2 regions of the Sulfitobacter sp. DSM 110093 genome follow, and region 2 is predicted to be linked to the other one. Evidence: riboswitches for the same ligand, from Rfam matches in the RefSeq annotation. Region 2 holds a riboswitch; the other holds the start of a gene.
What was found. Region 2 has a riboswitch for thiamine pyrophosphate ahead of thiD (bifunctional hydroxymethylpyrimidine kinase/phosphomethylpyrimidine kinase). Riboswitches for the same ligand answer to the same signal wherever they lie in the genome.
Positions count from the first base shown of each region.

Region 1 (16,082 bases), 1.6 Mb from region 2:
CGCCGGTATCAAATCTGCCGCGGCTGGATTGAAGGGTGATCTTGGCGCCCCCCTCCAAGTCTAGTGTGGCCTCAAGGTCTACGGCTTCATTGGTGCCGCTTACGCCGCCGGGGGTTGTCAGCTTTTCGGCAGAGAATGAGATCAGATCGCCATCCGCCGTGGTGCCGGAATAGAAGGGCCCGGTGATCTGCTGATCCCGCAGACGTTCTTGCACTTCTTTATCCGCAAATGGGATCACCGCCTGCGGTTCAATCGCGCGCGACAGCAGGAACAGGGTCGACAGCAGCGCCAACGCGATCAGCGGAAAGAGCACTTTCAGCCAAGAAACAACGCGTGAGTGGCGATCGGCCTTCATCGCGCCTTAGCCCAGCCCGACGCGCAGGCAGTCATGGATATGCAGTAGGCCTAGCGGCATCTTGCCATCGTTTTGCGAGGGGTCCGTAACGATCAGGCAGGTGATCTTGCGGTTGTTCATTACGCCAACGGCTTTTTCTGCCAATTCTTCGGGGCCAATGGTGATTGGCGCGGAGGTCATGACTTCTTCCGCGGTCATGGTCATCAAACCGTCAAGGTGGCGCGCAAGGTCGCCCATGGTGATGATCCCCGATAGGGCACCAGCCTTATCCGTCACGCAGACCACGCCAAAGCCCTTGCGGCTGATCTCGCTCAGTGCGTCGGCCATTGGGGCATCGGCAGAGACCACGGGCAGCGCATCGCCTACATGCATCAAATCCGCCACACGGCTCAGCCTTGCACCCAGCTTGCCGCCGGGGTGGAAGTCGCGGAAATGCTCGGCAGTGAAGGCGCGGTTCTCCATCAGCGCCACGGCCACCGCATCGCCCATCGCCAGCGTTAGCGTGGTCGAGGTGGTTGGCACAACGCCGGTGCCGCAAGCCTCTGCCAGACGGGGCAGCTCCAGCACCACGTCGCTGTGGCGGCCCAAGCTGCTGTCGGGGCGGCTGGTGATGCCAATCAGCGGGATCGCATAGCGGCGTGAATAGGCGATGAGGTTGGCAAGCTCTGGCGCTTCGCCTGAATTGGAGATCGCCAGCACCACATCGGCTGCGGTGATCATGCCCAGATCGCCATGGCTCGCCTCCGCCGGATGCACAAATTGCGCGGGCGTGCCGGTAGAGGCCAACGTCGCTGCGATTTTGTTGCCGATATGGCCCGATTTACCGATGCCAGTAACGATGATGCGGCCCTTGCAGGCGCGCATCAGATCAACGGCGGCGCGAAAACGATCATCAAGGCTCTCGGCCAGCTGGATCAGCGCATCGGATTCGCATCGGATCACGCGGCGGGCGGTATCGAGGAAAGGTGTGTTCATGCGTGTGCGAAGATGTCCGTGTCCGGCCATCCCTCCAGATCCAGCTTGGCGCGCATCGGCAGGAAATCGAAACAGGCCTGCGCCATGTCCATCCGACCTTCGCGTATCAGGCGTTTGTTAAGTTCATCGCGCAGACGGTGCAGATACAGCACATCCGACGCGGCATAGTCGATCTGCGCTTGGGTCAGTTTTTCGGCCCCCCAATCGCTGGATTGCTGCTGTTTCGAGATGTCGACACTCAGCAGTTCTTGGCACAGCTTGGCCAGCCCGTGCCGGTCAGTATAGGTACGGATCAGGCGGCTTGCGATCTTGGTGCAATAGACCGGCGTCGCGGTGGCACCAAAGGTGTTGAGCATCGCGGCAATGTCGAACCGACCGTAGTGAAACAGTTTCAGCACATGCGGGTTTTCCAAAAGCGCACAAAGGTTCGGTGCTTCGGTCTGGCCCATGGCGACCTGCACCAGATGTGCATGCCCATCGCCGCCCGACAGTTGCACAACGCAAAGTCGGTCGCGGTGCGGGTGGAGGCCCATCGTCTCGCAATCAATGGCGACCATCGGCCCAAGGTCGAGGTCATCCGGCAGGTCATTCTGATAGAGGAAATTTGTCATGCCGTCGTCTATACCGCGCTTGCCCGCCATGGGAAAGCAGCGCTTTGCACAGGCTCAGCCCGTTGCCGAGGTGGCGGCTAAATCTTGCAAGGCGGGCTGGGGATAGCGGTGCAGCAATTGATCGACCAGCAGGTGGCATTGGTAGCCGGACCAATCGGGGCGGATCACCCCACCGGGCAGGGCGGGGTGTTTCAGAACCAAGCGCCGCCAGTTGTGCACGATAAGGCACCGCAGCACGGCAACTCCCAGTGCATCCATATGATGGACGCGGGTCAGTTCGTTTTCGGCTGTGCTCAGCGCAACGAGCAACGCGTCATATTCTGATGCAAGGTCCGCAGGCTCTACAGCGCGGCGCAGCCAATCGGGCGGGGTTTCTCCGCGCAGGGCAAGGCAGCCTTTGGGGGCCGTGCTATCGGCTCGCCCGACATAGGCGCGCGGCAGGGCGGGGATGAACCCAGAGGCGCGCAGGGCGGTATCCGTCTCGCGCCCGTTCTCTTCGGTCATCACCATCTGCCAAGGCTCTGACAGATCAGGTGGGGCGGCATAGATGCGCGGGCTGGCGGCCGCACTTTCCGCGCGACCCTGCGCGGTCAGGCTGTGCTGGCTGATCCGGCCCACTTTGTGGGACTGCAACCAGCCATCATTGCGCAGCCTGTGCAGCGCCACGCGGCTTGCCTCAGGTCGCACATCAAGTGCAGCCATAATGCTCGACAGCACCGGCCCGTCGATCGCATCACCATTTCCTTGGGCCAGATCGCCAAAGAGGCTGATCATCAATGACCAGACGCGTTGACCACCCAAACCCGCAAAAGCGGCAACGAGGGGGGCAGATTGCTCAGAGGGCATTCATCGTCAGCAGGTCGTATTCTGCGACCGCTTCCTCCCGTTGGTTGGTCAGGGTCACATGCCACCGCACCTCGCCATATTCTTCGTTGCGCGGGGTCTTGTGTTTGACAGTTAGCCGCACTTTCATGCTGTCCCCGGCAGAGACAGGTTCGAGGAAGCGAAGATTGTCGAGACCCGTATTGGCCAAAACGGGGCCGGGATCAGGCTGCACGAACAGGCCCGCAGCAAAGCTGAGCAACAGGTAGCCATGTGCCACGCGGCCCGGAAAGAACGGATTCGCGGCGGCGGCTTCGTCGTCCATATGTGCATAGAACGTGTCGCCGGTGAAATTGGCGAAGGTTTCGATATCTTCAAGCGAGATTTCGCGAGATTTGGAATAAAAGGTTTCGCCCAAGTCCAGCTCGGTGAAACGCCGGGTGAAAGGGTGATCGCGGTCGGTGATCTCTTCCGCGCCCGGCACCCATTGCTGACCGATGGCAGTCAGGATGTCGGGGCTGCCTTGTATGGCGGTGCGCTGCATGTAGTGCATCACGCCCCGAATGCCGCCCAGCTCTTCGCCGCCGCCTGCGCGGCCCGGCCCGCCGTGCACCATATGCGGCAGCGGGGAGCCGTGGCCCGTCGCCTCACCCATGGATTTGCGGTTGTTGAAGTAAAGCCGCCCGTGGAAGGCGGCGGAGCCCATGGTCAGTTCGCGCGCGACTTCGCCATCATTGGTGATGATGGAGGCGACGAGCGACCCTTGCCCTCGGTTCAAAAGCTGCGTGGCATGGGCCAGATCACGGTAGGGCATGAGGGTGGAAACAGGGCCGAAAGCCTCGGTGTCATGCACGCGCTCGGCTTTGTCTGGGTCGGCGCAGTGATACAGCATCGGCGGCAGGAAGGCGCCTTTGTCTTTGTCGGCGCCGTTGACGGTAAAGTTGTCGGGGTCGCCAAAGACGCGCTCGGCCTCTGCACCCAGCCGCGCGACTTTTTCTAGCACATCGCGCTTTTGGCTGTTCGAAACCAACGCTCCCATGCGGGTATTTTCATTGCGTGGGTCGCCGATGGTGGTCTTGGCAAGCCGTTCCGACAAAGCGGCGATCACGGCGTCGATCTGCGTTTCTGGAACCATCACGCGGCGGATCGCGGTGCATTTCTGACCTGCTTTGGCGGTCATCTCGCGCTGTACTTCTTTGACGAAAAGATCAAACTCCGGCGTGCCAGGGGCCGCATCGGGACCAAGGACCGATGCGTTAAGGCTGTCCTGCTCAGACGTGAAACGCACCGAGTTCTGCAGCAGTAAGGGATTGCTGCGCAGTTTCAGCGCAGTGTCGGCAGAGCCAGTGAAGGCCACGGCATCCTGACAATCAAGGTGGTCCAGCATATCGCCCAGACCGCCGCTGACCAGTTGCAGTGCGCCTTTCGGCAGCAGCCCGCTCTCCAGCATCAAGCGCACACAATGTTCGGTAACATAGCAGGTCGCGGTGGCGGGTTTGACGATGGCCGGAACGCCCGCGAGCAGGGTAGGGGCGAGTTTTTCAAGCATGCCCCAAACGGGGAAGTTGAAGGCGTTGATATGCACCGCGACGCCTTGCAACGGCGTGCAAATATGCCGCCCCATGAACTGCCCATCACGGCCTAACTGCTCGGGCGCGCCATCCAGATAGACATGCGCATCAGGCATCTCGCGCCGACCCTTGGAGGCGAAGACGAGCATCGTGCCAATGCCCCCGTCCACGTCGATCTTGTGATCAGAAAGGGTCGCCCCGGTGTCGTAGCTCAGATCATAAAGCGCCTGTTTATGCTCCATCAGATGCAGGGCCAGCGCCTTGAGCATCCGCGCGCGGTCATGGAAGGTCATCGCGCGCAAGGAAGGGCCGCCGTGCTCCCGGGCAAAGCCCAGCATCGCCTGCACATTCAGCGCATCGTTTCCGGCTTGGGCGATCACTTCGCCCGTGATGGCGCTGGCAATGTTGCGGGAACCGGCACCAGAGGCAAGCCATTCGCCCGCCGCAAAGCTTTGAATATCGCGCATGTTGGCTCCTTTAATGTGTGTCGTAGTCGATGGTGAGCGTGTCGCTCAGCGGGTAGCTTTGGCAGGTCAGCACATAGCCGCGCTCGACCTCGTAATCTTCCAAAGCGTGGTTCGAGATCATCTCGACCTCGCCATCAAGCACCTTGCCCATACAGGTCGAACAGACCCCGGCCTTGCAGGAAAACGGTGCTTCTTGCCCGTTCTCCAGCGCCGCTTCGAGTACCGATTGACCCTTTTGCATGGTGAAACTTCGCCGCGCCCCGTCGATGATGACAGTCACTTCGGTGCCGCTTTGGCCTTCGCTGCGCTTGGCCATTTCTTGTTTCGCCAGACGGCCTTGTTGGCTTTCACTAAAGAGTTCAAATTTGATTTGTTCGTCGCTTAGCCCGTTGGTCTTCAGCGCCTCGGCAATCGCTAGCATCATCGGCTCTGGGCCGCAAATGAAGGCGGTGTCGATATTGTCGATCTGAATCCAATGTTTAAACAGCGCATCGCATTTCGCCTGATCGATACGGCCCTCAAACAACTCCATGTCCTGACCGGATTCGAGGATATGGATAATCGTCAACCGCCCCATGTAGTGGTTTTTGAGATCTTCTAACTCTTCGCGGAACATGATCGTGTTCACCGCGCGGTTGGCATAGACCAGCGTGAAGGTCGAGTTCGGCTCGCGTTTGAGCACAGTCTTCAGGATCGATAGCACCGGGGTAACGCCCGATCCGCCCGCAAAACCAAGGTAATTCTTCGCCACCTCAGGCTCGATCGCCGTAAAGAATTTGCCCTGCGGCGGCATCGCGCGGAGCGTATCGCCGACCTTAAGCTCGGTATTGGCATAGGTCGAAAACGCGCCGCCATCTACACGTTTGATGCCGACCTTTAATTCGCCATCATCCAGCCCCGCGCAGATCGAGTAGTTGCGGCGCAGCTCGGTGCCGTCGAAGTCCTGCTTGAAGGTCAGGTATTGGCCTTGGGTAAAGGTAAAAGCTTCGGGGTTTTCCGGCTTCAGCGTCAGCACCACCGCATCGCGGATGGTGCGGTGGATATCAGTCACTAACAGGGGGTGAAACTGGCTCATCGGGGCCTCAGATACATTTGAAATAGTCGAAGGGTTCACGGCAGTCGCAGCAGCGCCATTGGGCCTTACAGGGGGTCGATCCGAACTGGCTGATCCGCTCCACCGCTTGGCTTTTGCAATGCGGGCAATGCCGCGGGCCGCCTGCTGGGCGCGGCGGCGCGATGCCGTAAGATTCCAGCTTGGCACGGCCAGTGTCACTCATCCAATCGGTGGTCCAAGGCGGAGAAAGCTGGCGTTTTAAGTCCAGATTTTCGATACCGTGGTCGCGCAGCGCCATCTCGATATCAAGGTTGATGATGCTGGTGGCCGGGCACCCCGAATAGGTCGGTGTGATGGTCACAACCAGAGTATCGCCGTCCCATTCCACATCGCGGATGATGCCGAGATCGGTAAGCGAAATGGCCGGGATCTCCGGGTCCGGGATCGCCGAAAGCCATGCCCAAACCGTCTCTAACGTGGGCTTTCCGGCCAACGCGGCACCGCGCGGGGCGGTATCGCGCACCACCCCCGGCACCGGCGCGGGGGCCGGGCGGCTGTGGGGGGCGGATTTCACCATGTGGCGTCCGGGTAGGCGCGTTGCAGCCATTGCATCTGCGTCAGCATATGGCCCAGATGTTCACTGTGACGCGCGCCGCTTTTCCCGCCCTTATGGGCAAAATCATCTTTGGGTTTGATCAGGGTCGCTGCAGCGAGCGTGTCGCCGACCAACTGGTCATAGCTCGCCCGCAGGCTGGCCGGATCAGGGGCGATGCCCGCATCTTTCATGGCAGCGTCCACATCATCGCCGAGGAACATTTCCCCCACATATGGCCAGAGCAGATCAAGCGCTGCCTGCATGCGGCGGTGGCTTTCCTCGGTCCCGTCGCCAAGGCCGATCACCGTATCGGAGGAACGTTCGAGGTGGTAGGTTACCTCCTTCGCGGATTTCTCGGCAATCGCCGCTATCTCTTTGTCGCTGGAATCGATCAGCGCGGTCAGTTGCGACAGATGCCAAGCGTCGAACAGGAACTGCCGCATCATTGTCTGACCAAAATCGCCATTGGGTTGTTCAACCAGCAGCACATTGCGAAAATCCCAGACATCGCGGTGAAAGGCGAGCTTGTCGGCATCGCGGCCTGCGCCTTCGACTTCACCCGCCATGCCCAGCCACAGCTGCGTTTGCCCGATCAGGTCGAGCGCCACATTGGCCAGCGCGATGTCTTCTTCCAGCACTGGGGCGGTGCCGCACCATTCCGAAACGCGGTGGCCCAGCACAAGGGCGCTATCCCCCATGCGACAGAGGAATTCGAATTTAGGGTTAACCGTGGTCACATTGCCCCCACTTCGTCGGGAATGTCGAAGAAGGTAGGGTGGCGGTAAACCTTGTCGTTCGCAGGTTCATAAAGCGCGCCTTTTTCCTCGGGAGAGGAGGCGGCGATGGCGCTGGCCTCGACCGCCCAGATGCTCACGCCTTCGTTGCGGCGGGTATAGACGTCGCGGGCGTTTTTGATGGCCATTTCCGCATCAGCAGCGTGTAAGCTGCCGACATGGCGGTGGCTTAACCCGTGCTGACCACGGATAAAGATTTCCCAAAGGGGCCATTCTGTTGACCGGGTTTTGCCATGCGGCGCGGCCTCGGTGCCTTTGTATTCGCTGGATTCAGGGCTGCTCATCTTGCTTACTCCGCTGCCATTTGTTTGCTGCGCTTCTTCTCGGCGTGGGCCAAAAGCCCCTCGCGTACCCAGCGGCCCTCGTCCCAAGCCTTGTTGCGCGCGGCCAGCCGTTCGGTGTTGCAGGGGCCATTGCCCTTGAGCACCTGAAAGAACTCTTCCCAATCCGGCTCAGCAAAGTCGTAGTGGCCGGTGTCCTCGTTAAACTTGAGGGTTTCATCGGGGATCGTGAGGCCGAGGTATTCCGCCTGCGGCACCGTCTCATCGACGAATTTCTGGCGCAGCTCATCGTTGGTGTTCATCTTGATTTTCCACGCCATCGACTGCGCGGAATGGACCGAGTCTTTGTCTGACGGGCCGAACATCATCAACGCCGGGAACCAGAAACGATTCAGCGCGTCTTGGGCCATTTTGCGCTGCGGCTCAGTGCCCTTGGCCATCTTCATCATGATGTCGAAGCCTTGGCGCTGGTGAAAGGATTCCTCTTTGCAAATCCGCACCATCGCGCGGGCATAAGGGCCATAAGAGGTCCGTTGCAGCGGTACTTGGTTCATGATCGCGGCACCGTCGACAAGCCAACCAACAGCGCCCATGTCGGCCCATGTCAGCGTGGGGTAGTTGAATATCGACGAGTACTTCATCTTGCCCGACAGCAGGTCGCGGGTCATCTGGTCGCGAGTGACGCCCAGCGTTTCCGCCGCGCAATAGAGGTAGAGACCGTGGCCTGCCTCATCCTGTACCTTGGCCAACAGGATCGCCTTGCGCTCCAGTGTCGGCGCGCGGGTGATCCAGTTGCCTTCCGGCAATTGGCCGACGATCTCGGAATGCGCGTGCTGACCGATCTGGCGGACCAGGTTTTTGCGATAGCCCTCGGGCATCCAGTCCTTGGGTTCAATTTTGCCGCCCGCGTCGATACGCTCCTGAAAGGCGCGCTCTTCGGGGTCCATCTCGTCGAGGGATTTGATGCCCTTGCCGGTGGATTTGATCATCTGTGCATACATCGGTCTGTTCCTTTCTCGGAAAGAAGTCTCAGCCTGCGTTTTCGAGGATCAGTGCAACGCCCTGACCCACGCCCACACACATTGTACATAGCGCGTATTTGCCGCCCGTCCGCTTGAGCTGCAGCGCCGCCGTCATCACGAGACGTGCACCAGACATGCCCAGCGGGTGGCCGATGGCGATAGCACCGCCGTTGGCGTTTACATGGGGCGCGTCATCCGCCACGCCGAGCGCGCGAAGGGTGGCGAGGCCTTGGGAGGCGAAAGCCTCATTGAGTTCGATCACGTCCATCTGTTCGATGGTCAGGCCCGCGCGGTCCAGCACTTTGCGCACCGCGGGGATCGGGCCGATGCCCATGACGCGCGGCTCGACACCTGCGGCAGACATGGCAACAACGCGGGCGATGGGGGTGAGGCCGTGATCTTTCACGCCTGCCTCAGAGGCCAGCAGCATCGCTGCCGCGCCATCGTTGACGCCCGAGGCATTGCCCGCGGTGACAGTCAGGTCAGCGCCATTGATGCCGCGCAGCTTGGCGAGTTTTTCCAGCGTGGAGCCGGGGCGGGGGTGCTCGTCGCGGTCGACGATCACGTCGTCGCCTTTGCGCTGTGGGATCGTGACGGGGGTAATTTCCTCGGCAAAGAGGCCCTTTTCATCCGCCTCTGCCCAGCGTTGCTGGCTGCGCGCGGCAAAAGCGTCTTGGTCCTCGCGCGACACGTCATGGTCGGCGGCGACGTTGTCGGCGGTTTCGGGCATGGAATCCACGCCGAACTGCGCCTTCATCTTGGGGTTCACAAAGCGCCAGCCGATGGTGGTGTCATAAACGGTATTGCTGCGCGAAAACGCGGTTTCGGCCTTGGGCATCACGAAGGGCGCGCGCGACATGCTTTCAATCCCGCCAGCGATGGCCAGATCCATATCACCGGCGCGGATCGCGCGGGCGGCGGCACCTACGGCATCCATGCCGCTGGCGCAAAGGCGGTTGATCGTCGCGCCGGGTACATCGACGGGCAGGCCTGCCAGCAGGGCGGCCATGCGCGCGACGTTGCGGTTGTCTTCGCCCGCTTGGTTGGCACACCCCATGATGACATCATCGACCCGCGCCCAATCCACCGATGGGTTCCGCTCCATCAGCGCCTTCAGCGGGATCGCGGCCAGATCGTCGGCGCGAACCGAAGAGAGGGCGCCGCCGTAACGGCCAATGGGGGTGCGCTGCGCGTCGCAGATGAATGCCTGCATGGGGGTACTCCTGTTGTTGCCCTGCAATTTACACATCGCGGCGATTCGTTTCAATCAAAATGTTACGGAATGCATCCATGAATTATATTTCGGTAACACGTCATTGGGCAAATGGGCATGCTGTGGCTCCGGGCCCGCGCCGCATGGAGTGGGGATGAGACGCCGGATCGCGAGAGAATAAAAAAAGGCCGCCCTTGGGTAAGGACAGCCTTTGGTATCTTCAGAAATGCAAAGCGAGGGGGCTTAGTAATCCACGCCGCGCTGCGCTTTGATGCCAGCTTTGAACGGGTGTTTGACCTCGGACATCTCGGTCACCAGATCGGCATAGTCGCAAAGCTCGGGCCGGGCGTCGCGGCCTGTCAGCACCACGGCTGTGCGTTTGTCGCGGCCATCAAGCCCAGCGATCACGTCTTCGATCTTGAGGTATTCATAGCGGATGGCGATGTTGATCTCATCCATCACCACAAGGTCATACTCCCCGCTCGCCATCATCTCACGTGCCTTGCCAAACGCGGCTTCGGCGGCGGCGATATCGCGGTTGCGGTCTTGGGTATCCCACGTGAACCCTTCGCCCATCGTGTGCCATGTCACCTCGTCCAGCTGTTCAAAGAACAGCCGTTCGCCGGTCTTCCATTTGCCCTTGATGAACTGCACCACACCGACGCGCTGTTTCCAGCCAAGCGCGCGCACCACGACTCCGAAAGCAGAGGAGGATTTGCCCTTGCCCGGCCCGGTATGGACCAGTACCAGCCCCTTTTCCGGGTCTTGCAGTTCGGCCACCTTGGCGCGCTGCTCGGCCTGACGCTGCTGCATCTTTTCCTTGTGGTCTTGCGGATCCGCGTCGCTCATCGGTCATCTCCTCTATCCGGTTTCGGGGCACCATAGGGAGAGGATTGGTCAGGCGAAAGCCCGCAATGAATCACGCCTTGGGATCGGTGACAGACCGTGCTTTGCCGCGTTCCATCCCCAGCTGCCGCTCGCGCCAGATCACCAGCGCGCCCGCGCTGATCACCAGCGCCGCGCCCGCCAGCATCATCATCGTCGGCAGTTCTGCGAAAAAGACATAGCCCAGCACGATGGCAAAAAGCATCGAGGTATAGTCATAGGGCGCGAGCATTGAAGCCGAGCCAAAACGATAGGCCGAGGTGATCAAAATTTGCGCCACCCCGCCGATCAACCCGGCGAGAACCAGCAGGCCGAAGGTTTGCAGGTCGGGCATTACCCAGCCAAAGGGCAGGGTGAAAAGCGCCAGGATCGACGCGGTGGCCGAGAAATAGAACACGATCGCCGCCGTGTCTTCGTTCTGCACCAATTGCCGGATGTGAATCTGCACGAGGCTGCGCACCATTGTCGCCATCAGGATCAGCAGCGCGCCAATGGTGGCCGTCTGCTCCATCGTGCCGATGTTGGTAAAACGCGGCCAAAGGATGATCATCACCCCGACCAGCCCGATCGCCACGGCACTCACGCGGATCAGGCGGATTTTTTCACCCAGCAACACGGCGGCGAGGATGACGGTAAAGATCGGTGTGGCAAAGCCGATGGCGGTGACCTCGGGCAGGGGCAGCAGGCCAAGGCCGGTAAAGGTCAGCCCCATCGCCGTGGTGCCGAACAGCCCGCGCCAGACATGGCCCATCGGGTTTTGCGTCTTCAGCCCGCTTTTCAATTTACCGCGTTGCGCCAGCCAGATCAGGATCACCGGAATGGCAAAGAAGGATCGAAAGAAGACAGACTCGCCCGCTGGCACGTCGTCGGCCAGCGATTTGATGATCGCAGACATGCAGGTGAAAAGCAGGATCGCCGTGATCTTCAGCCCGACGCCAAGGGCGGGGCGGGCGGAGAAATCATCGACTTTCATACTCTGGTCCTCATGCTTCGGGGCCGATCCGCCCGCGATTGGTGCCGATCTGCCCGCGGTGCAGCAGCAGGTGATCCAGCAGCACGCAGGCCATCATCGCCTCGCCCACCGGCACGGCGCGAATGCCGACGCAAGGATCATGGCGGCCCTTGGTGATGATCTCGGTCTCTTCGCCTTGTTTGGTGATGGTGCGCCGCGTGGTCAGGATGCTTGAGGTCGGCTTCACCGCGAAACGCACCACGACATCCTGCCCGGTGCTGATCCCGCCCAAGATACCGCCCGCATGGTTGGAGGAATACTCCGGCCCCTCTGGCCCCATGGTGATCTCATCCGCGTTCAGCTCGCCGGTCAGCATCGCAGCTGACATTCCTTCGCCGATTTCCACGCCTTTGACGGCATTGATGCTCATCATCGCGGCGGCCAGATCGGTGTCGAGCTTGCCATAGACCGGCGCGCCAATGCCCGCAGGCACGCCGCGCGCGGTGACTTCGATGATCGCACCCACGCTGCTGCCCGATTTGCGCAGCCCGTCGAGGTACTCGGCCCAGTCGCCTGCCGCCTTGGCGTCGGGCACCCAAAACGGGTTCTGGTCGATCTGGTCCCAGTCAAAGGCATCCCGGTCGATCTTATGCGGACCCATCTGCACCATATAGCCGGTGATCTGCAGGTTCGGGGCCAGCACCTTGATAGCCTCACGCGCCAGTCCACCCGCCGCCACCCGCGCCGCCGTTTCACGGGCCGAGGAACGCCCACCTCCGCGATAGTCACGGATGCCGTATTTCTGGAAATAGGTGATGTCGGCATGACCGGGGCGGAACTTGTCTTTGATGTCGCCGTAGTCTTTCGAGCGTTGATCGGTGTTTTCGATCATCAACTGGATCGGCGTGCCGGTGGTGACCCCTTCGAAGGTGCCCGACAGGATCCGTACCTCATCCGCCTCACGCCGCTGCGTGGTGTATTTGTTCTGGCCCGGTTTACGCTTGTCCAGCCACTGTTGGATCATGCCCTCGTCAATCGGCACGCCGGGGGGGCATCCGTCGATGGTCGCACCAAGGGCGGGCCCGTGGCTCTCGCCCCATGTGGTGACCCGGTAAAGATGGCCAAAGCTGTTGATCGACATGGGCGGACCTCCTGTTGTCAAACCCTTAGCCGGGGCAGCGCCCTGCCTCAAGGGGATTTGCCTTGCCAATTGTGCAGGTCCGATCTACCCCTAACGCTACCTCGGGGGGCCTTTGGGCTGAGATGTACGTGTTGTGCGGACCCGTTGAACCTGAACCGGTTAACACCGGCGGAGGGAAGGTCAGGACAGACATCCACCTTTTACCTTTCGCCGCAAAAGGAGGATGCAATGAAGTATCTTACACTTGCTGCGGGCGTCTTGGGCGCATCGGCTGCATGGGCCGAAACGCCTGAATTGACGGTCTATACCTACGACAGTTTCGTCACCGAATGGGGCCCTGGCCCGGCGATCGAAGAGGGGTTCGAGGCAGAATGCGGCTGCGACCTGAAATTCGTCGGCATGGGCGATGGCGCGGCACTGCTGGCGCGGCTCAAGCTTGAGGGCGCACGCTCTGACGCGGATATCGTGCTGGGGCTCGACACCAGCCTTGTCGCGGCGGCGAAGGAGACTGAGCTGTTCGCGCCGAGCGGGTTGCAGGCTGACTATGATCTGCCGATCACTTGGGAAGATGAGGTATTCGTCCCCTACGACTGGGGCTATTTCGCCTTTGTGCATGGCGCGGACCTTTCCGCGCCCGCGCCCACTGACTTCAAAGCGCTGGCCGAGAGTGATCTGAAGATCGTCATTCAAGACCCGCGCTCCTCAACCCCCGGTCTGGGTCTGTTGATGTGGGTCAAAGCGGCTTATGGCGATGAAGCGCCCGACGTTTGGGCAGGGCTGGCGGATAACGTCGTGACCGTCACCAAGGGCTGGTCCGAGGCTTACGGCCTGTTCCTCGAAGGCGAGGCCGACATGGTGCTGAGCTACACGACATCCCCCGCCTATCACCTGATCGCAGAGGAGGACGACAGCAAGACAGCCGCGCTGTTTGACGAAGGCCACTACATGCAGATCGAAGTGGCAGGGAAGCTTGCGGGGTCGGATCAGCCGGATCTGGCGGATCGGTTTTTGCAATACCTCGTTTCTGATGCCGCGCAATCGGTGCTGCCGACGACCAACTGGATGTACCCCGCCGTGACGCCCGAAGGCGGTCTGCCCGAAGGGTTTGAGGGCATGATCCAGCCCGGCAAGGCGCTGTTGGTGCCGAACGGCGACGTTCCCGCGCTCCGTGAAGAGGCTTTGGACGAATGGCTGACCGCGCTGTCGCGTTAAGCGGCAAGACGGGGCTTTTCGCCGCCGCACTGGTCGCGGGGCTGATCCTTGCCGCCTTGGTCGCTGTCTTCACGGCAGCCGATGTGGGTGCGGGGCTTGGTCCGGCGGATTGGGCGGCGGTGCGGTTTACCGCGACGCAGGCAGTCTGGTCAGCAGTGCTCTCGGTGCTGCTGGCCGTGCCGGTGGCGCGGGCGCTGGCGCGGCGGCGGTTTTGGGGGCGCGGGGCGCTGATCACCCTGCTCGGCGCGCCGTTTATTCTGCCGGTGATCGTGGCGGTGTTGGGGCTGCTGACGGTCTTTGGCCGCTCGGGCGTGCTGAACCAATTTGGCGCGGCGCTTGGCCTGCCGCCCGTGTCGATCTACGGGCTGCATGGCGTCGTTTTGGCCCATGTTTTCTTTAATCTTCCGCTGGCGACACGGCTTTTGTTGCAAGGCTGGCAGGGCATCCCGTCCGAGCGGTTTCGACTGGCCGGGCAGCTGCAGATGACGCCGCGGGCGCTGTTTCTGGCACTGGAATGGCCGATGCTGCGGCAAGTTTTACCCGGCGTGGCGGCGCTGATCTTCGTGATTTGTCTGACCAGTTTTGCCGTGGCGCTGACATTGGGCGGCGGGCCACGTGCGACGACGATTGAACTGGCGATCTATCAGGCATTTCGGTTTGATTTTGACCTTGGGCGGGCGGCGCTTTTGTCAGTGGTGCAGCTTGTTCTGGCTGGCGCTGCGGCGGTTGCGGCGCTTTGGCTGATCCCGCCGATCAGCATGGGCGGCGGGTTGGACCGCCCCCTGCGCCGCTGGGATGCGCTGGGCGGAGGGCAACGGGTGTTGGACGGGGGCGTGATTACGGTTGCCGCCTTGTTTTTACTGCTGCCGCTGGGGGCCGTAGTGCTGCGCGGATTGGTAGGTTTGGGGCAACTGCCGCCTTCAGTGTGGCAAGCTACATTGAACAGCATTCTGGTGGCGGGCCTCAGCGTGATGGTACTCGCCGCACTGGCCCTGCCGATGGCAGGTTGGATCGCCACCCGGCGGCGCGGCGGGGTTGAGGCGATTGGCCTGATGGGGCTGGCCGCCTCGCCGCTGATGATCGGCACGGGCTGGTTCATTCTGATTAACCCAGTGCTTGACCCGGCGCGGCTGAGCCTCCCCGTTACGGCCCTCGTGAACGCGCTGATGGCGTTGCCCTTCGTGCTGCGCATTCTGGTGCCGCGCCTGCGCGAGACGTTGCAGGATTATGGCCCGCTGACGCAGACCCTCGGCATGAATGGTTGGGCGCTTTGGCGTCTGTTGGTCCTGCCGCGCTTGCGCCCGCAGCTGGGCTTTGCCGCCGGACTGACCGGGGCGCTTTCGGTGGGTGACCTCGGCGTGATCGCGCTGTTCGCCGATCAGGACCGTGCGACGCTGCCCTTGCAAATGTACCGTCTGATGGGCGCTTACCGGATGGAGGCCGCGGCGGGCGCGGCGCTGCTTCTGCTGATCTTGGCGCTGGCGGTGTTTTTCATCTGCGACAAATGGGGGCGCTGGCATGCTGACGCTTGAGGGAATGCGCATCGAGCGGGGCGATTTCAGCCTCTCTGCCGATATGACGCTCGCACCGGGGCGCAGCTACGCCGTGATCGGTCCCTCCGGGTCGGGCAAGTCGACGTTGTTGGCGGCGATTTGCGGTTTTGTGCCAGTGGCGGCGGGGCGGTTGTTGCGGGAGGGGGTGGAGATCACGGATCAACATCCCGGCCAGCGCGGCATGACGATGCTGTTTCAAGATAATAACCTGTTTCCCCATCTCACCGTGCGTCAGAACGTCGGGCTTGGTCTGCGCCCCGACCTTCGTCTGAAGGCGGCGGATCGAGAGGCGATTGATGCCGCCCTCTCGCGGGTGGGGCTGAGCGATCACGCCGCCAAACGCCCCGGCGCTTTGTCCGGTGGCCAGCAAAGCCGCGTGGCGCTGGCGCGGGTGCTGGTGCAGGCGCGGCCTTGGGTGTTGTTGGATGAACCTTTTGCCGCGCTCGGCCCCGCGTTGAGGGTCGAGATGCTGGACTTGGTCCAAGACCTCGCCCGAGAGACTGGGGCGGGGCTGATCATGGTGACCCATGCGCCGGATGACGTGCGCCGCATCGCGGATGAGGTGATCTTTGTCGAAGG
Region 1 covers NZ_CP085167.1:184,793-200,874, forward strand. The annotation lists gene lptC (LPS export ABC transporter periplasmic protein LptC) at 1-355, opposite strand, end outside; gene DSM110093_RS00885 (KpsF/GutQ family sugar-phosphate isomerase) at 362-1,330, opposite strand; gene DSM110093_RS00890 (ribonuclease D) at 1,327-1,941, opposite strand; gene DSM110093_RS00895 (PaaX family transcriptional regulator C-terminal domain-containing protein) at 1,996-2,787, opposite strand; gene paaZ (phenylacetic acid degradation bifunctional protein PaaZ) at 2,777-4,801, opposite strand; gene DSM110093_RS00905 (2Fe-2S iron-sulfur cluster-binding protein) at 4,812-5,876, opposite strand; gene paaD (1,2-phenylacetyl-CoA epoxidase subunit PaaD) at 5,884-6,432, opposite strand; gene paaC (1,2-phenylacetyl-CoA epoxidase subunit PaaC) at 6,426-7,148, opposite strand; gene paaB (1,2-phenylacetyl-CoA epoxidase subunit PaaB) at 7,184-7,528, opposite strand; gene paaA (1,2-phenylacetyl-CoA epoxidase subunit PaaA) at 7,534-8,526, opposite strand; gene pcaF (3-oxoadipyl-CoA thiolase) at 8,555-9,760, opposite strand; gene cobO (cob(I)yrinic acid a,c-diamide adenosyltransferase) at 10,004-10,609, opposite strand; gene DSM110093_RS00940 (DMT family transporter) at 10,680-11,618, opposite strand; gene aroC (chorismate synthase) at 11,629-12,738, opposite strand; TPP riboswitch at 12,831-12,932, shown strand; gene thiB (thiamine ABC transporter substrate binding subunit) at 12,967-13,950, shown strand; gene DSM110093_RS00955 (thiamine/thiamine pyrophosphate ABC transporter permease ThiP) at 13,926-15,482, shown strand; gene DSM110093_RS00960 (ATP-binding cassette domain-containing protein) at 15,469-16,082, shown strand, end outside.
Region 1: linked by a shared signal. The riboswitch ahead of thiB (thiamine ABC transporter substrate binding subunit) and the one ahead of thiD (bifunctional hydroxymethylpyrimidine kinase/phosphomethylpyrimidine kinase) in region 2 are both predicted to bind thiamine pyrophosphate.

Region 2 (16,082 bases):
AGGTGATCGTCTCGATCCCCGCCTCTGCCTGCGCCGCGTATTCCGTCGCGTTGCGGTCGGCGTTGTCGTTGTTGAGATCTTCCATCCAAGCGGCACCTTCTTCGAGCTTGGCGCGCTGTTCGTCCGTCAGAGAGTTCCATGTGTCGAGGTTCACCAGAGTGTTCACGTCGACATTGTAAAAGCTCGGATCGACACGGTATTTCGTCTGCTCGTCCCAACCCAGGTCCAACACACCTTGGCTCGGCCAGCCGTAGCCGTCGATCGCGCCGCGTTCCAGCGCGCTATAGACTTCGGCCGGCGCAGTGCGCACCAAATTGGCGCCCAGTTGCGTGAACATCGCTTGATAGACCGGCGTGGTGCGGATGGTCAGACCGCTCAGGTCCGGCCCTTCGACCGGCTTGGTCAGATAAAGGTGATAGCCGATCCCGTCGCCGCCGTGGGCGAGGTATTTCACGTTCATCTGCTCTTGGTGGATGCCATCAACCAGTTCATAGCAGCCATTCTCGCGTTGCTCTTGAATGGTGTTTTCCGCCAGATGCAGCGCATCGCCCGTGGGCAGCAGGTTCGGGTAATAGGCGGTGGTGTTGTTAGCGATATCGACCACACCGGATTGCACGGCGTTGCCCAATTCGAAGGGCGGCACGGCTTCGGGGCCACCGACAAGATTGATTTGCACAACACCTTTGCCATTCTCATTGACCCACTCAACAAAGGATTCGAATTCGCGGCTAAAGGCGGTGCCAAGGGTAAAGGCCGACACGGCGCGTAGGGTGATTTCCTCTGCCTGGGCGGTGCTGGTGGTGGCAAGGGTGCTCACGGCAAAGAGCGCCGCGCTGAGCGTGGTCGTTGTTTTCATGGTCGTCTCCCAGTTGTTATCAAAAGCTCGCGATCTCTGCCCCGACGCCTTCGCATGCATATGCATAATATGTATCTGCATGTAATTGGTAGCGGCAAGATTTCGCTACGTCAATTTAAACTCTCACCCCCTGCCCGCGCCTTCGCACAGGCGGTGCCCTGCGCAGATTGTCGCGGCATTAAGATAGTTTAATGACACCCCGCCCATGAGAACATATATAGAACGCATGGCAAAACAGACACTCGATCAAAAACTGGCGATTCTCAGCGACGCGGCGAAATACGACGCCTCCTGCGCCTCCTCCGGCTCGACCAAACGCGACTCGCGCGATGGCAAGGGGCTGGGCTCCAACGAAGGCAGCGGCATCTGCCACGCATACGCCCCCGACGGGCGGTGCATCAGCCTGCTCAAGATCCTGATGACCAATTTCTGCATCTACGATTGCAGCTATTGCATCAACCGCGTGTCCTCCAACGTGGATCGGGCGCGGTTCAGCGTAGATGAGGTGGTGAAGCTCACCATCGAATTCTACCGCCGCAACTATATCGAAGGGCTGTTTTTGTCCTCGGGCGTGATCCGCTCGCCCGATGCGACCATGTCTGACATGGTCCAGATCGCCCGCAAGCTGCGGCACGAAGAGAACTTTCGCGGCTATATCCACCTCAAGACGATCCCCGACGCCTCCCCCGAGTTGATCGAGGAAGCCGGCCGTTTGGCCGACCGTTTGTCGATCAATGTGGAACTGCCCACCGACACGGCGGTGCAGCAATATGCGCCCGAGAAAAAGCCCGAGCAAATCCGCCGGGCCATGGCCAATGTGCGGATGGTCAAGGACGCCAGCAAAGAGAAATCTTTCTCTGGCAAGCGCCCGCCGCGCTTCGCGCCCGCAGGCCAATCGACGCAGATGATTATCGGCGCGGACGGGTCGAACGACGCCACCGTGCTGGGGCAATCGACGCGGCTTTACTCCAGCTACAAGCTGAAGCGCGTCTATTACTCCGCCTTCTCGCCGATCCCTGACAGTTCCGCCAAACTGCCGCTGATCCGCCCGCCCCTGCAACGCGAGCATCGGCTTTATCAGGCCGACTGGCTGCTGCGCTTCTATGATTTCCAACTGGACGAGATCACTTCAGTCACCCGCGACGGCAATCTCGACCTTGAGGTCGATCCCAAACTCGCATGGGCGCTGGTGCACCGCGAGCATTTCCCGCTCGACGTCAACCGCGCCAGCCGCGAGATGCTGCTGCGGGTGCCGGGGTTCGGGGTGAAGACCGTGACCCGTATCCTCGCCGCGCGACGGCATCGTAGCTTGCGCTACGAAGACCTGACCCGCATGGGTGCCTCGATGAAAAAGGCCCGCGCCTTTGTCACCGCAGGCGGCTGGACGCCCGGTGGGTTGACCGACAGCGCCGACCTGCGCGCACGTTTCGCGCCGCCGCCCGAACAGTTGACCCTGTTCTGATGCAGCGCGTCTCGCTCCCCCCCATCGGCACGGCGAAAGCATGGCGCGAAGCGGCGCGCGGTTTTCTGGCCGCAGGTATCCCGCCCGAGGATATTCTCTGGGGCGATCATGCCGCCGCGCCCGATCTTTTTGGCGGCGAGAGGCTGACGCCCATGGGCGGGCAGGTCTCGGTCCCGCGCAGTTTCGTCTCCATGGCCGAAACCGCCGTTTGGCACAGCGATCCGGAACGTTTCGCGCGGCTTTATGCCTTTCTTTGGCGGGTGAAAGACGCACCGCATCTGATGTCGGACCGAGGCGATGCCGACCTCGCCGTGCTGCGGGGGATGGAGAAGAACGTCCGCCGCTGCCAGCACAAGATGAAGGCCTTCGTCCGCTTCCGTGAAATCGGTGATCCGGCTGCCCCGCGCCGCAGTTTTGCGGCATGGTTCGAGCCCACGCATCACACTGTGGAGCCAACGGCGGATTTCTTCGTGCGGCGGTTTTCCGACATGGACTGGCGCATTCTGACGCCCGATGTCTCGGCCATCTTCGAGGGCGGCAAGCTGAGCTTTCAAGAAGGGCACGAAAAACCCGACCTGCCCGAGGACGCGGGCGAGCAGCTTTGGATCACCTACTTCCAGAACATCTTTAACCCCGCCCGCCTGATGGTGAAGGCGATGCAATCCGAGATGCCGAAAAAATACTGGAAGAACATGCCCGAAGCCGCCTTTATCCCGCAGATGATCGCCGAGGCCCCGGCCCGCGCCCGTGCCATGGCCGAGGCAGCACCAACCCTGCCGCCCGTCCGCATGGACCGCGTGCAGGCGCAGCTCTCGGCCTTCTCATCCGCATGGGACGGCCCGATGGAGGACCTGCCCACCGCGATCCGCGCCTGCACCCGCTGCCCCCTGCATTGTCACGCCACCCAAGCCGTGCCGGGCGAAGGGCCAAACCGCGCCGATCTGATGGTGGTCGGTGAACAACCCGGTGATCAAGAGGATCTCGCGGGCCGTCCCTTCGTCGGGCCAGCCGGACAGATGTTCGACCGCGTGGCGGCAGAGGCCGGGCTTGACCGCGAAGCGGCTTTCGTCACCAATGCCGTCAAACACTTCAAATTCACCGCCCGCGGCAAACGCCGCATTCACCAGCGCCCTGAGACGCCAGAAATCGACCAGTGCCGCTGGTGGATGAACGCCGAGGTGGCGCAGGTGCAGCCTAAGCTGATCCTCGCCATGGGCGCCACGGCGGCGCAGAGCCTGACCGGCAAGGGCACGGGGATCCTGAAACGCCGTGGCACGATCGAGACGGGGCCAGAAGGCATCCCGGTGCTGATCACCCTGCACCCCTCCTACCTCTTGCGCGTGCCGGACCCGGCGCTGCGCGAAGAGGCCACGGCGCAGTTCCGCTCTGATCTGGCGATGGCGGCACGGATGATGGCAGAGGCGGCTTAATCCTCGGGGTCAATGACCTGTAGCGTCCCGTCCGGCAAGGGGCGTTGCAGGCTGGGCAGCTCGGCCGTTTCAACCGTAAGCCAGCGCTGCACGTCGTCGGGATTGGTCAGGATCACCGGCATCGCCTTGGGGTGCACGGCCCTGACCTCGGCATTGGCTTCGGTGGTCAGAAAGCCATAGAGGTTATCAGTGGTCTCGCCGTCCTTCAGTTTGCGCACAGAGGTCCATTCGGTCCAGACGCCCGCGAAAAAGGCCAGCGGACGGTCCTCGCCAAGCGCGAACCAGACCGGGCGCGAGCGCTCTCTGGGGCGGTTCAGCGGTTCGGAAAAGGCGGTGAAGGGCACCACGCAGCGATGCTCGGCCCCCAGCCAGCGTCGCCAATGCGGCGAGGCGATGTTGCGGATGTTGGTCACGCCGCGGTCGGTCTTCTTGCCCTTGAGCGCAAAGGCCGGAGAGGGCATCCCCCACCGCATCATCTCCAGCACCGGACCGCCATCGCCGTGGCGCACCACCGGGGCGGCATAGTCGGGGTAGATACCGGGCATCGGCGGCAGGTTGCCTGTTTGGTCGTCGATGCCGTCGAACCAGCCGCGGATTGCGGCCTGCCCCTTGGTCAGGGAATAGAGATTGCACATCGTTGGCCCCCTTGCCGTCGTCTTGGCCCATTAGATGCGGTTTTGACCGCGCCCGGCAAGGGCCACAGGATCTTTGACAGCACCGCAATTGATGATTTATAACTAGAACAAAATGTGAACATATGGAGTCGTGCATGACAACCGATTCTACATATGGGCAGGTCCTTACCCTGCCGCGGCGCCGTCCGTCGACACCCCCCGAACCGGGGGTTCTGGCCGCACATGCGCCGCTGACGGATGTCTTTCCGGGGGCCTTCGCCACGGCCCCGGCCAGCGCCTTCGTGCTGTCGCTCTTGCCGCGCGGCAAGGGGCCGGTGCTTTGGGTGCAGGACTTTCTGTCGCGGCGCGAGAATGGGGCGCCCTATACGCCCAGCTTGCGCGGTTTCGGGCTGGAACAACCGGTGCTGCTGGTCACCGTCAGCCACCCGCGCGACGTGCTTTGGACAATGGAGGAAGGCGCCGCCTGTGCGGGGCTTTCTGCCGTGATCGGCGAGGTGCACGGCGGGCCGGAGGTGCTGGATTTCACCGCCACCAAACGGCTCTCGCTTCGGGCCGAGGCCTCAAACGTGCCGCTCTATCTCATTCGCAGCGGCGATCCCGGCGGCCTGAGTGCGGCGCGCATGCGTTGGCGCATTTCCTCGCTGCCCTCACAGGCCCATCCCTACGATGCGCAGGCCCCCGGCGCGGCCCGCTGGGATTTGGAACTGTTTCGCGCGCGCGGCCATGCGCCAGGGCGTTGGGTGGCTGCCCATGACCCCGACAAAGGCCAAAGCCCCCGCGCCGCGGATCGTCTCCGTCTGGTTCCCTATGCTGACGATGGAGCGGTGGCGCCGGGTGATCGCCCAATACCGCAGCGTTCCGGGGGATGAGGTGCCCGTCGTCCTGTCGCGCGACGGAACCCATGGGCCGGTCGTCCATGGGCTGAGCGCTGCCGCCACGATGCGCGGGATCGAGGCGGGCGCGCGGGTGGTCGATGTACAAGCCATTCACCCCGATCTGCATGTGGAACCCGCCGATCTGGAGGGCGATGAGGCGCTGATCCAACGACTGGTGCATTGGGCGCGGCGCTGGTGCCCTTGGACGGCGCGGGATCAGGACCATGGCCTGCTGCTGGACGTGACCGGCTGCACCCATCTGTTCGGCGGAGAGGCCGCGATGCTGCGCGACATCCGCAGCCGTTTCGCGCTGCAGGGGCTGACCGCGCGGGTCGCCATGGCCCCCACTCCCGGTGCGGCGCAGGCACTGGCACGCTTCGGCTCCGGCGCGCAGATCTGCGGGGCCGAGGACGTGGCCACCGCCCTCGCCCCCCTGCCCGTCGCCGCCCTGCGGCTCGATACCCAGACCACACGGCTCTTGGACCGTCTTGGCCTCAAGACCATCGGCGCACTCTCCGATCTGCCCCGCGCCGCGCTGATGCGGCGCTTTGCCAGCCTCAAGCCCGATCGCAACCCGCTGATCCTCCTCGACAAGGCCCTCGGCAAGGCCCCCGACCCATTGAACGCCCCGCCGGACCACCGCCATTTCATAACCCGCAGCCGGCTGCCTGAGCCGGTGATCGACCCCGCCCCACATCTGCCCGCGCTGGTGGATGACCTCTGCACCCTTCTGGCCCGGGCCGAGCTTGGCGCGCGGCGGTTGAGGCTGACCATCTACCGCATCGACGGCGATTGGCGTGCGCTTGGGGTCGCCACGGCGCGGGCCAGTCGCGACCCGTCGCATCTGCGCAGGCTTTTCGACGGCAAACTGGAAAACATCGACAGCGGCTTCGGCTTTGACCTGCTGACGCTGGAGGCGCTGACCAGCGAACCGCTGCCCCTGATGCAAGACCACCTCGACGGCAAACGCGATCCATCGGCGGATGTGGCCGGGCTGCTGGATCGGCTCGCCGCCAAACTGGGGGCGGACAAGGTCAACTGGCCGCAGTGGCGCGAGACCCACAAGCCCGAACGGGTGGAGCAACGTGTCGACGCCCTGCACGGCACGCCTGCCGCCGCACCCGCCTTGCTGCGCGACCGCCCCCTGCGCCTGCTCACCCCGCCCGAGGAGGTGCGCGTGATCTATGCCGTGCCCGAAGGCCCGCCCTCGCAGTTCAACTGGCGGCGCGTCACCTATAAAACCACACGCCACACCGGCCCCGAGCGCATCGCGCCCGAATGGTGGCGCGACCGCCCCGGCACCCGGCTGCGCGATTACTACAAAGTTGAGGTCGAAGGCGGACAGCGCTTCTGGCTCTACCGCGAGGGGGTGATCTATGACGGTCGCGGGGCCGAGCCGCGCTGGTTTTTGCATGGGCTCTTTGCCTGATGCCCGAGCAGGAAGGACATAAGCGCCGCACCTTGGGGGAGGACGATTTTGCCGCCCCCGCCCGCGCAGAATATGTGGAATTCGGGCTGGCGAGCTGCTTCTCCTTCCTGCGCGCCGCCTCGGACGCGGTAGATTTGGTGGAGCGGGCCTATCAGCTTGGCTACGACAGCCTCGGCATTGCCGATCACAACACGCTGGCGGGCGTGGTGCGGCTGCATGTGGAGGCCGAAAAGGCCCACATCCGCCCCCTGATCGGCGCGCGTCTGGTGCTGCTTTGTGGGACCGAACTGCTGGCCTACCCGCAAGACCGTGCCGCCTATGCGCGGCTCTCGACCTTGCTCTCGGCGGGCAAGATGCAATCGGTGGACGGCGAATGGCAGCAAAAGGGTGAGACCCATCTGACGCTGGAGATGCTGAGCCAACACGCCGAAGGGCTGCATCTGATCGTCATGCCGCCCGAGAACCTTGACGTCTTTGCCGCTGGCCTGCCGCGTCTGGTGAAAGCACTGCCGGGGATGCGGCATGTGGGCGCAAGCTTCCTTTATCGTGGCGATGACCGAGCGCGGATCAACCGCTTGGACGCACTGGCCCGCGCCCATGGGCTGAGGATTTTGGCCACCAACGACGTGCTTTACCACGCACGCCACCGGCGGCCCTTGCAGGATGTGATGGTGGCGATCCGCGAAGGCGTGATCGTGCCCAAGGCGGGCTATCTCTTGGCCGCCAATGCCGAACGGCACCTGAAATCGCCCGAGGCGATGCTGCGCCTCTTCGCCGACTGGCCCCATGCCATCGCCGAGACGCGCCGGCTGGCGGACAGGATCACCTTTCGCCTCACCGATCTGGCCTACGAATACCCACATGAGATCGTCCCCGAAGGCCGCAGCCCGATGGAGGAACTCGCCCGCCTCACATGGGAGGGCGCGGCGCGGCGCTACCCGCAAGGCGTGCCCGAGGCGGTGATCAAAACGATCGAAAAGGAATTCGCGCTCATCTCCGCCAAAAAGATCGCCCGCTATTTCCTCACCATCTACGACATCGTCCGCTTCGCCCGCGAGGAAGCTGAGCCGCCGATCCTCTGCCAAGGGCGCGGCTCGGCGGCCAATTCGGCGGTCTGTTTCTGCCTCGGCATCACCTCGGTCGACCCGGCGGTGCATAACCTGCTGTTCGAGCGGTTCCTTTCCGAGGAACGCGACGAGCCGCCCGACATCGACGTGGATTTCGAGCATGAGCGGCGCGAAGAGGTCATCCAATACATGTACGGCAAATACGGCCGCCACCGCGCCGGGCTTTGCGCCACGGTGATCCACTACCGCCCGCGCTCGGCCATTCGCGAGGTCGGCAAGGCGATGGGGCTGTCGGAAGACGTGACCTCGAAGCTTGCGGGCACGATCTGGGGCAGTTTCGAGGGCCAGATGGACGACGCCCGCGCCCGCGAGGCGGGGTTGGATTTGAGCGATCCGTATCTGCGCATGGTCCTGAAACTGGCCTCCCAAATGATCGGCATGCCGCGCCACCTGAGCCAACACGTCGGCGGTTTCATCCTGACCGAGCGCCCCCTGACCGAGATCGTGCCCATCGGCAACGGCGCCATGCCCGAGCGCAGTTTCATCGAATGGGACAAGGACGACATCGACGCGCTGCAGATCTTCAAGGTCGATATCCTCGCCCTTGGCATGCTCACCTGTATCGCCAAATGCTTCGATCTGATCGAGGCGCATTACGACCGCCCGCTGGAACTGGCCACCGTCCCGGTGGAGGATCACGAGGACGACGCCACCGGGCGACCCACCTACGACATGCTTTGCCGCGGCGACAGTCTGGGGGTCTTTCAGGTGGAAAGCCGCGCGCAGATGGCGATGCTGCCGAAGCTGCGCCCCCGCGTCTTCTATGATCTGGTGATCGAAGTCGCCATCGTCCGCCCCGGCCCCATTCAGGGCGACATGGTGCACCCCTATCTGCGCCGCCGTCAGGGCATGGAGAGCGTCGTCTACCCCGCCCCCGGCCCGGCATTTCCGCAGGACGAGCTGTTCAGCATCCTCAGCCGGACCTTGGGCGTGCCGATCTTTCAAGAACAGGCGATGAAGATTTCCATCGACGCGGCACAGTTTTCCCCGACCGAGGCGAACGAGCTGCGCAAGGCCATGGCCACCTTCCGCTCGCGCGGGACGATCGAGAAGCTACAGGACAAGATGGTGGGCCGTATGACCAAACGCGGCTACGATCCGATCTTCGCGCAGCGCTGTTTTGACCAGATCAAGGGCTTTGGCGAATACGGCTTTCCCGAGAGCCATGCGGCGAGTTTTGCCAAGCTGGTCTATGTCTCGTCTTGGATGAAATGCCACTACCCGGCGGCCTTTGCCTGCACGCTGCTGAACTCCCAGCCGATGGGGTTTTATGCGCCCGCGCAGATCGTGCGCGATGCGCGCGAGCACCGGGTCGAGGTGCGGCCTGTGGATGTGAATTACTCCGATTGGAACTGCACGCTGGAGCCTTGCGGCGAAGGCTTTGCCCTGCGCTTGGGGCTGCGCATGGTGGATGGCTTGCCGGAAAAGGCAGGCGCGCGGATCATGGACCGACGTGAGTCGCCTTTTGCGGATGTCGAAGACCTCAAGTCTCGTGCAGGGTTAGACGCCAAGGCGATCCGCCAGCTTGCCGCCGCCGACACGATGCGCAGCATGGGGATCGACCGGCGTCAGGCGCTCTGGCAGGCGCAAGGGCTGCGCGACGCGCCCGCCTTGCCGATCTTTGACCATGCCGAGGCCGCGGCTCAGGGGCCGGAGCCGGAGGTCGCCTTGCCGGTGATGCCGAAGGCCGAACAGGTCGTGGCCGACTACCAAACGCTGCGCCTGTCCCTGAAGGCGCATCCAATGTCCTTCTACCGCTCCAGCCTCGCCGCGCAGGGGTTCTCCTCGGCCCGAGACCTCTCGCGCATGGGGCATGGGCGACGGGTCAAGCTCGCCGGGCTGGTGCTGGTGCGGCAAAAGCCGGGCAGCGCCAAGGGGGTCTGTTTTATCACGTTGGAGGATGAATGCGGGGTCGCCAACCTTGTGATCTGGCCGAATATGTTCAAGCTTTACCGCCCCACGATCATGGCCGCGCGGCTGCTGGTGGTCGAAGGGCGCGTGCAGACCGATGGGCGGGTGATCCATGTGGTGGCCGACCGGCTTGAGGACCGCTCTGACAGGCTTGCTTCGCTGTCGGATGCGCCGCTGCCCGGCATCACCACGCGGGGCGATCATCCGACCCATCCGCTGCCCGGTCAGGTGGCGATGCATTCCCATCCGCGCGATGCGCTGGTGATCCCGAAGTCGCGGGATTTCCATTAATGAATCTTCATGTGACGCATGAAATAAGAACCACAATACACTGATAATAAATAATAACTAATAAATATCAGAACCCCTGTTGACCCTCTCAACGCCCCTCGCTAGCCTGCCCGCAATCCGTTGGGGTGCCGCAAGGCTGAGAGGTGAGAACCGACCCATCGAACCTGATCCGGGTCGTACCGGCGTAGGGAACGGAACCAAGCATCGGCCCCACGCGGCCCGTCGTTTATCCCGTATCCACACGCCCTTGGCCCATCTAACACATGGGGGCCAAATGGCGTTTCAAACACTAACGATTGCGGGGTCCGACAGCGGCGGCGGGGCCGGGATTCAGGCCGATCTCAAGACCTTCAGCGCGCTTGGCGTTTACGGGGCCAGCGTGCTCACCGCCGTGACAGCCCAGAACACCCACGCGGTGACCGGGGTCGAAATGATCTCTCCCGCGATGATCCGGTCGCAGATGGCGGCCGTCTTTGACGATCTGGCGATCGGTGCGGTCAAAGTGGGCATGTTGGGCGATCCTGAAACGATCACCGCCGTGGCCGAGGGGCTGGCGGGCTGCGCCGCGCCTGTGGTGCTTGACCCGGTGATGGTGGCGAAATCCGGCGATGCGCTGCTTTCCCCCGAGGCGGTGGCGACACTGCGCGCGCGAATGCTACCCTTGGCCCATGTCCTGACCCCGAACCTGCCCGAAGCCGCAAGGCTGCTCGACAGGCCGGAAGCCACCGATGAGGCCACCATGCTGGAACAGGGCCGCGCCCTGCTCTCGGCCGGTCCCGGCGCGGTGCTGATGAAGGGCGGGCATGGGAAGGGGGAGACCTGCGTCGATCTGCTGATCACCGCGGATGAAACCCTGCGCCTTTCCGCGCCCCGCCAGCACACCGCCAACACCCACGGCACCGGCTGCACACTTTCCGCCGCCATCGCCGCGGGGCTGGCGCGGGGACAAACGCTACCCGAGGCCGTGCAGGCTGCGCATGCCTATCTGCAACGCGCCATTGCTGCTGCCGACACCCTCAACATCGGCAGTGGCCATGGACCGGTGCATCATTTCCACGCGGTCTGGCCGCATGAGTGACATCACCATCATCGGCGGCGGCGTTGCGGGGCTTTGGGCTGCGCGGGCCTGTCTGGCGCAGGGGCTGCGGCCACGGTTGGTCGACCGCTCAGGCGCACCCGGCCCGCATTGCTGTTCATGGTGGGCGGGCGGTATGCTTGCCCCCTTTTGCGAAGGGGCGCTGAGCGAACCTGCTGTCGTGACCCACGGCACACGCGCCGCTGACATGTGGTCTGACGTGACCGAAGTGACCCGACGCGGCACTCTGGTCCTTGCCCCCGAACGCGACCGCGCTGAAATTCAGCGGTTCGCCGCCCGAACCGAGAACCACAGCGCCTGCGACGCAGAGGCCATTGCGACGCTTGAACCCGACCTTGCAGGGCGTCATCGCCGCGGATTGTTCTTTGCAGACGAAGCGCATCTAAACCCACGCCAAGCATTGCATGATCTGACACAGGCGCTGGCTGACCAAGGCGTGAGGGCCGAAACCGCAACGCTCACCCCATCCGACATTGGGGGCTTGGTGATCGACTGCCGTGGCATGGCCGCCAGCGACGATCTCCCCGATCTGCGGGCCGTGCGCGGCGAGATGATCCTGCTGCACGCGCCAGATGTCACGCTTACCCGCCCGATCCGTCTGCTGCACCCGCGTCATCCGCTTTATGTCGTGCCGCGCGGGAGCGGGGTTTTCATGCTAGGTGCCACCCAGATCGAAAGTGCCAGTCGGGCCAAAATGACCGCGCGCTCGGCGCTGGAACTGTTGTCGGCGGCCTATGCGCTCGACCCGCGCTTTGCCGAAGGGGAGATCCTCGAAATGGATGCCGACCTGCGCCCCGCTTTCCCCAACAACCTACCCGGCATCGTCCAACGCGGAGAAGTACTGCACCTTAACGGTTTGTTCCGGCACGGTTTTCTTATGGCTCCGACCTTGGCCGAACAAGCGGCGGCCTTTCTTACAACAGCGACAACGGGGGATCTATTCCGTGAAAATTGAAGTAAACGGCGACACGCGTGAGGTCGCAGCCGCGCAGCTTGATGCGGCATTGGCTGAATTAGGCTGGGCCGAGGCAAAAGTGGCCACCGCGCTCAACGGCACCTTTGTGCCCGCAGGCGCGCGGAGCGCGACCACACTCAGCAATGGCGACCGGCTTGAAGTGCTCAGCGCCATGCAGGGGGGCTGAGCGATGCGCGACTTTTACGGCACCACCCTGCCCCTGCCGCTGATGCTGGGCACCGCGCGATACCCCTCGCCTGCGGTGATGGAGGCCGCCTTTCGCCAAAGCGCCGCCCCGGTCGCAACCGTTTCGCTGCGCCGCGAACAGGGCGCAGGTCAGGCGTTTTGGGACATGGTCCGGGGCTTGGGCGTGCATCTGCTGCCGAATACCGCTGGCTGCCATTCGGCGCGTGAAGCGATCACCACGGCACAGATGGCGCGGGAGTATTTCGGGACCAATTGGATCAAGCTAGAAGTCATTGGCCACGCCGACACCCTGCAACCCGATCCATTTGGCCTTGTCGAAGCCGCTGAAACCCTCTGCGCCGATGGGTTCGAGGTGTTTCCCTACACCACCGAAGATCAGGTGCTGGCCGCGCGGCTGGTCGATGCGGGCTGCCGGGTGCTGATGCCATGGGGCGCGCCGATTGGGTCGGGGCTGGGGCTGAACAATCTGCACGGGCTGCGCAGCCTGCGGGCAGCATTCCCTGACATCGCAATGGTCATCGACGCAGGTATCGGCCTGCCCAGCCATGCCGCACAGGCGCTAGAGATGGGGTTTGACGCGGTGCTTTTGAACTCCGCCGTGGCCGAAGCCGAAGACCCCGCCGCCATGGCCGAAGCCTTTGCGCTGGCCTGTCGCGCAGGTGCACTCGCCGCCGCCTCTGGCCCTATGGGGCAACGCGACATGGCCGTGCCCTCAACCCCTGTGATCGGAAAGGCTTGGCTATGAACTTGCCGCGTTTTTATCCTGTTTTTGACAGTGCTGCTTGGGTGGCGCGGGCGGTGCCCTTAGGCGTGAAGCTGGTGCAACTTCGCATCAAGGATGCACCAGAAGATGTCCTGCGCGCCGAGATCACCACCGCGCTCGACCTCTGCCGCCAGCACGGCGCGCTGCTGGTGGTGAATGATCATTGGGAACTGGCGATCGAACTGGGGGCCGATTGGCTGCATCTGGGCCAAGAGGATCTTGATACCGCCGACATTCCAGCGATCCGCCGCGCTGGGCTAAAGCTTGGCCTGTCGACCCATGACCACGCCGAGCTAGACCGTGCGCTTGCCCTTGCCCCAGATTACATCGCGCTTGGCCCCGTTTATCCGACGATCCTGAAAAAGATGAAATGGACCGAACAGGGCCTCGCCCGACTGACTGAATGGAAGGCGCGGATCGGAGATATTCCGCTTTGCGCCATCGGCGGGATGAGCGTCGCCCGCGCGCCGGGGGCCTTTGCCGCCGGGGCAGATACGGTGGCGGCGGTCACGGATATCACGCTGAACGCAGACCCCGAAGCGCGGATGCGCGAATGGCTTGAGGTGACGGCATGAGCCGCTATGCCCGTCAAACGATCCTCCCAGAGGTCGGCACGGACGGCCAAGCGCGGCTAGCTGCGGCGCGGGTTCTGGTCGTCGGCGCCGGAGCGTTGGCGGTGCCGGTGCTGCAATATCTCGTCGGGGCCGGTGTCGGACAGATCACGCTGATTGACGGCGATGTGGTGGCTGAGAGTAACCTGCACCGCCAGCCGCTCTACCGGATGGATGATATCGGCCGCCCCAAGGTTATTGCCGCGGCCGAGGCCATGGCTGCGCTGAATACCGAAGTAACAGTCATACCCCGCGCCGAATGTCTCACCCCCGCCAATGCGCCCGCGCTGGTGGCGGAATGCGATATCTTGCTCGATTGCGCGGATACTTTCGCGGCAAGCCTGACGCTCTCAGATGCGGCTTTGGCACAGGGCAAACCGCTGATCTCGGCCTCGGCACTCGGGCTATCGGGCTATGTTGGCGGCTTTTGTGGGCCAGCCCCCTCCCTCCGCGCGGTTTTCCCAGATTTGCCGCAGACGGCAGCCACCTGTGCCATGGCGGGCGTTTTGGGCCCCGTGGTGGGAATGATCGGCGCGGCGCAGGCGCAGATGGCGCTGTCGGTGCTGCTGAGGCTGTCGCCCTCCCCGCTGGGGCAATTGATGATCTGGAACACCGCAAATTGGCGCATGTCAGGCTTTCGATTTGACGCCGCGCCCGAGCCTGAAACACCCACACCTTTCATAGCCGAAAGCCAGATCACCCCCCGCGATCTGGTCATCGACCTGCGTGCCGAAGCGCCCGCCCCCTTCTCGGCCCAAGCACGCCATGTCCCGCCCGAGGCGCTGTCCGATCTGCCGCTGCCGCCCGGCACCGCTCGCATCGTGCTTGCCTGTCGCACGGGCCTGCGCGCGCATCACGCGGCCAGCACCCTCCGCGCCCGCTGGCCGGGCGAGATCGCCCTGCTGGCCCTGCCCGGCGCCTGATCCTCTTCTGACCAAACACTATATTGGAGCCTTTCCCTTGAAAAATATCCTCGCCCCCCTTGCCCTGACCCTGATTGCTGCGCCTGCGCTGGCTCAGGATAAAATGACCGTCATGCTGGACTGGTTCATCAACCCTGACCATGGACCGATCATTCTGGCGCAAGAAAACGGCTATTTCACCGATGCGGGGCTGGAGGTTGAACTGATCTCTCCTGCGGACCCGAACGAGCCGCCGCGCATGGTGGCGGCAGGCCGGGTGGATCTGGCGGTTTCCTACCAACCAGAGCTGCATCTGGCACAACGCGAAGGGCTGGACCTGCGCCGCGTTGGCACCCTGATTGAAACTCCGCTGACCTGCCTTGTCGTGCGCGCCGATGGTCCGGTGCAGGAGGTGGCCGATCTCAAGGGCCGCAAAGTAGGTTTTGCCGTGGCAGGTGTGCAGGAGATGCTGCTTGATGCCATGCTGACCGGGAATGGTGTGGACCCCTCAGAGGTTGAGCAAATCAATATCGGCTGGTCGATTTCCCCCGCCCTGATGTCAGGCCAAGTTGATGGTGTAATCGGCGCCTTCCGCAATTTCGAACTGAACCAAATGCAGATCGAGGGCCATGAAGGGCGCTGCTTTTACCCCGAAGCGGAAGGTGTGCCCGCCTATGATGAGCTGATCTACGTCGCCCATGCCGAGGATATGGACCGCGAGATGATCGCACGGTTTTTGAGTGCCACCGAACGCGCCGCCGCCGATATCGTCAACGATCCAACTGCGAGCGGGGAGGTCTTCTTTGCCTCCGACGCCGCGCTTCGCAATAAGCTGAACACCCGCGCATGGGAAGACACATGGCCCCGCTTTGCCACCCGCCCCGCTGCCGTAGATCACGGGCGGTACGACCGTTTCGAGGCCTTCATGCTGGAAAGCGGTGTGGTTGAGACGGCGATCCCCGCCGCCGATCTGGTGGTTGATGTGACCGAGAAGGCCGGGCAATGACCGCCCCAGATTACGGCACGGCTTTTGCCGCATGGCGTGGTGCAGCGGGGCAGGATTGGCAACGCTACACCCGGCACATCTTCGTCGAAGGACTGCGCGACGGCACGCTGCCGCAGGCAAGCTATCTGCATTACCTGCGGCAAGATTACGTCTTTCTGATCCACTTCGCCCGCGCTTGGGCATTGGCTGCGGCCAAGGCGGAAACGCTGGATGAGATGGCCACCGCCAGCGCCACAGTGCATGCGCTGGTTCATGTGGAAATGCCGCTGCATGTAGAAACCTGTGCAGCCCACGGCATCGACCGCGTGACGCTTGAGGCCACGGCAGAAGCCCCCGGCAACCTCGCCTATACGCGCTATGTGCTAGAGGCAGGCTATTCTGGTGATTTCCTTGATCTCATGGCCGCCCTCGCGCCCTGTGTTTTAGGCTACGGCGAGATCGGTTTGCACCTCAAAGGCAGCACCGGCCCCTATGCCGATTGGTGCGCCGTCTATGGAGGGGAGGAATACCAAGCCTTGTGCCGTGA
Region 2 covers NZ_CP085167.1:1,974,110-1,990,191, forward strand. The annotation lists gene dctP (TRAP transporter substrate-binding protein DctP) at 1-856, opposite strand, end outside; gene DSM110093_RS09650 (putative DNA modification/repair radical SAM protein) at 1,083-2,318, shown strand; gene DSM110093_RS09655 (UdgX family uracil-DNA binding protein) at 2,318-3,748, shown strand; gene DSM110093_RS09660 (SOS response-associated peptidase family protein) at 3,745-4,383, opposite strand; gene DSM110093_RS09665 (hypothetical protein) at 4,518-5,252, shown strand; gene DSM110093_RS09670 (DNA polymerase Y family protein) at 5,200-6,687, shown strand; gene DSM110093_RS09675 (error-prone DNA polymerase) at 6,687-10,016, shown strand; TPP riboswitch at 10,128-10,224, shown strand; gene thiD (bifunctional hydroxymethylpyrimidine kinase/phosphomethylpyrimidine kinase) at 10,291-11,094, shown strand; gene DSM110093_RS09685 (FAD-dependent oxidoreductase) at 11,087-12,067, shown strand; gene thiS (sulfur carrier protein ThiS) at 12,057-12,254, shown strand; gene DSM110093_RS09695 (thiazole synthase) at 12,258-13,019, shown strand; gene DSM110093_RS09700 (thiamine phosphate synthase) at 13,016-13,612, shown strand; gene DSM110093_RS09705 (HesA/MoeB/ThiF family protein) at 13,609-14,571, shown strand; gene DSM110093_RS09710 (ABC transporter substrate-binding protein) at 14,609-15,556, shown strand; gene DSM110093_RS09715 (TenA family protein) at 15,553-16,082, shown strand, end outside.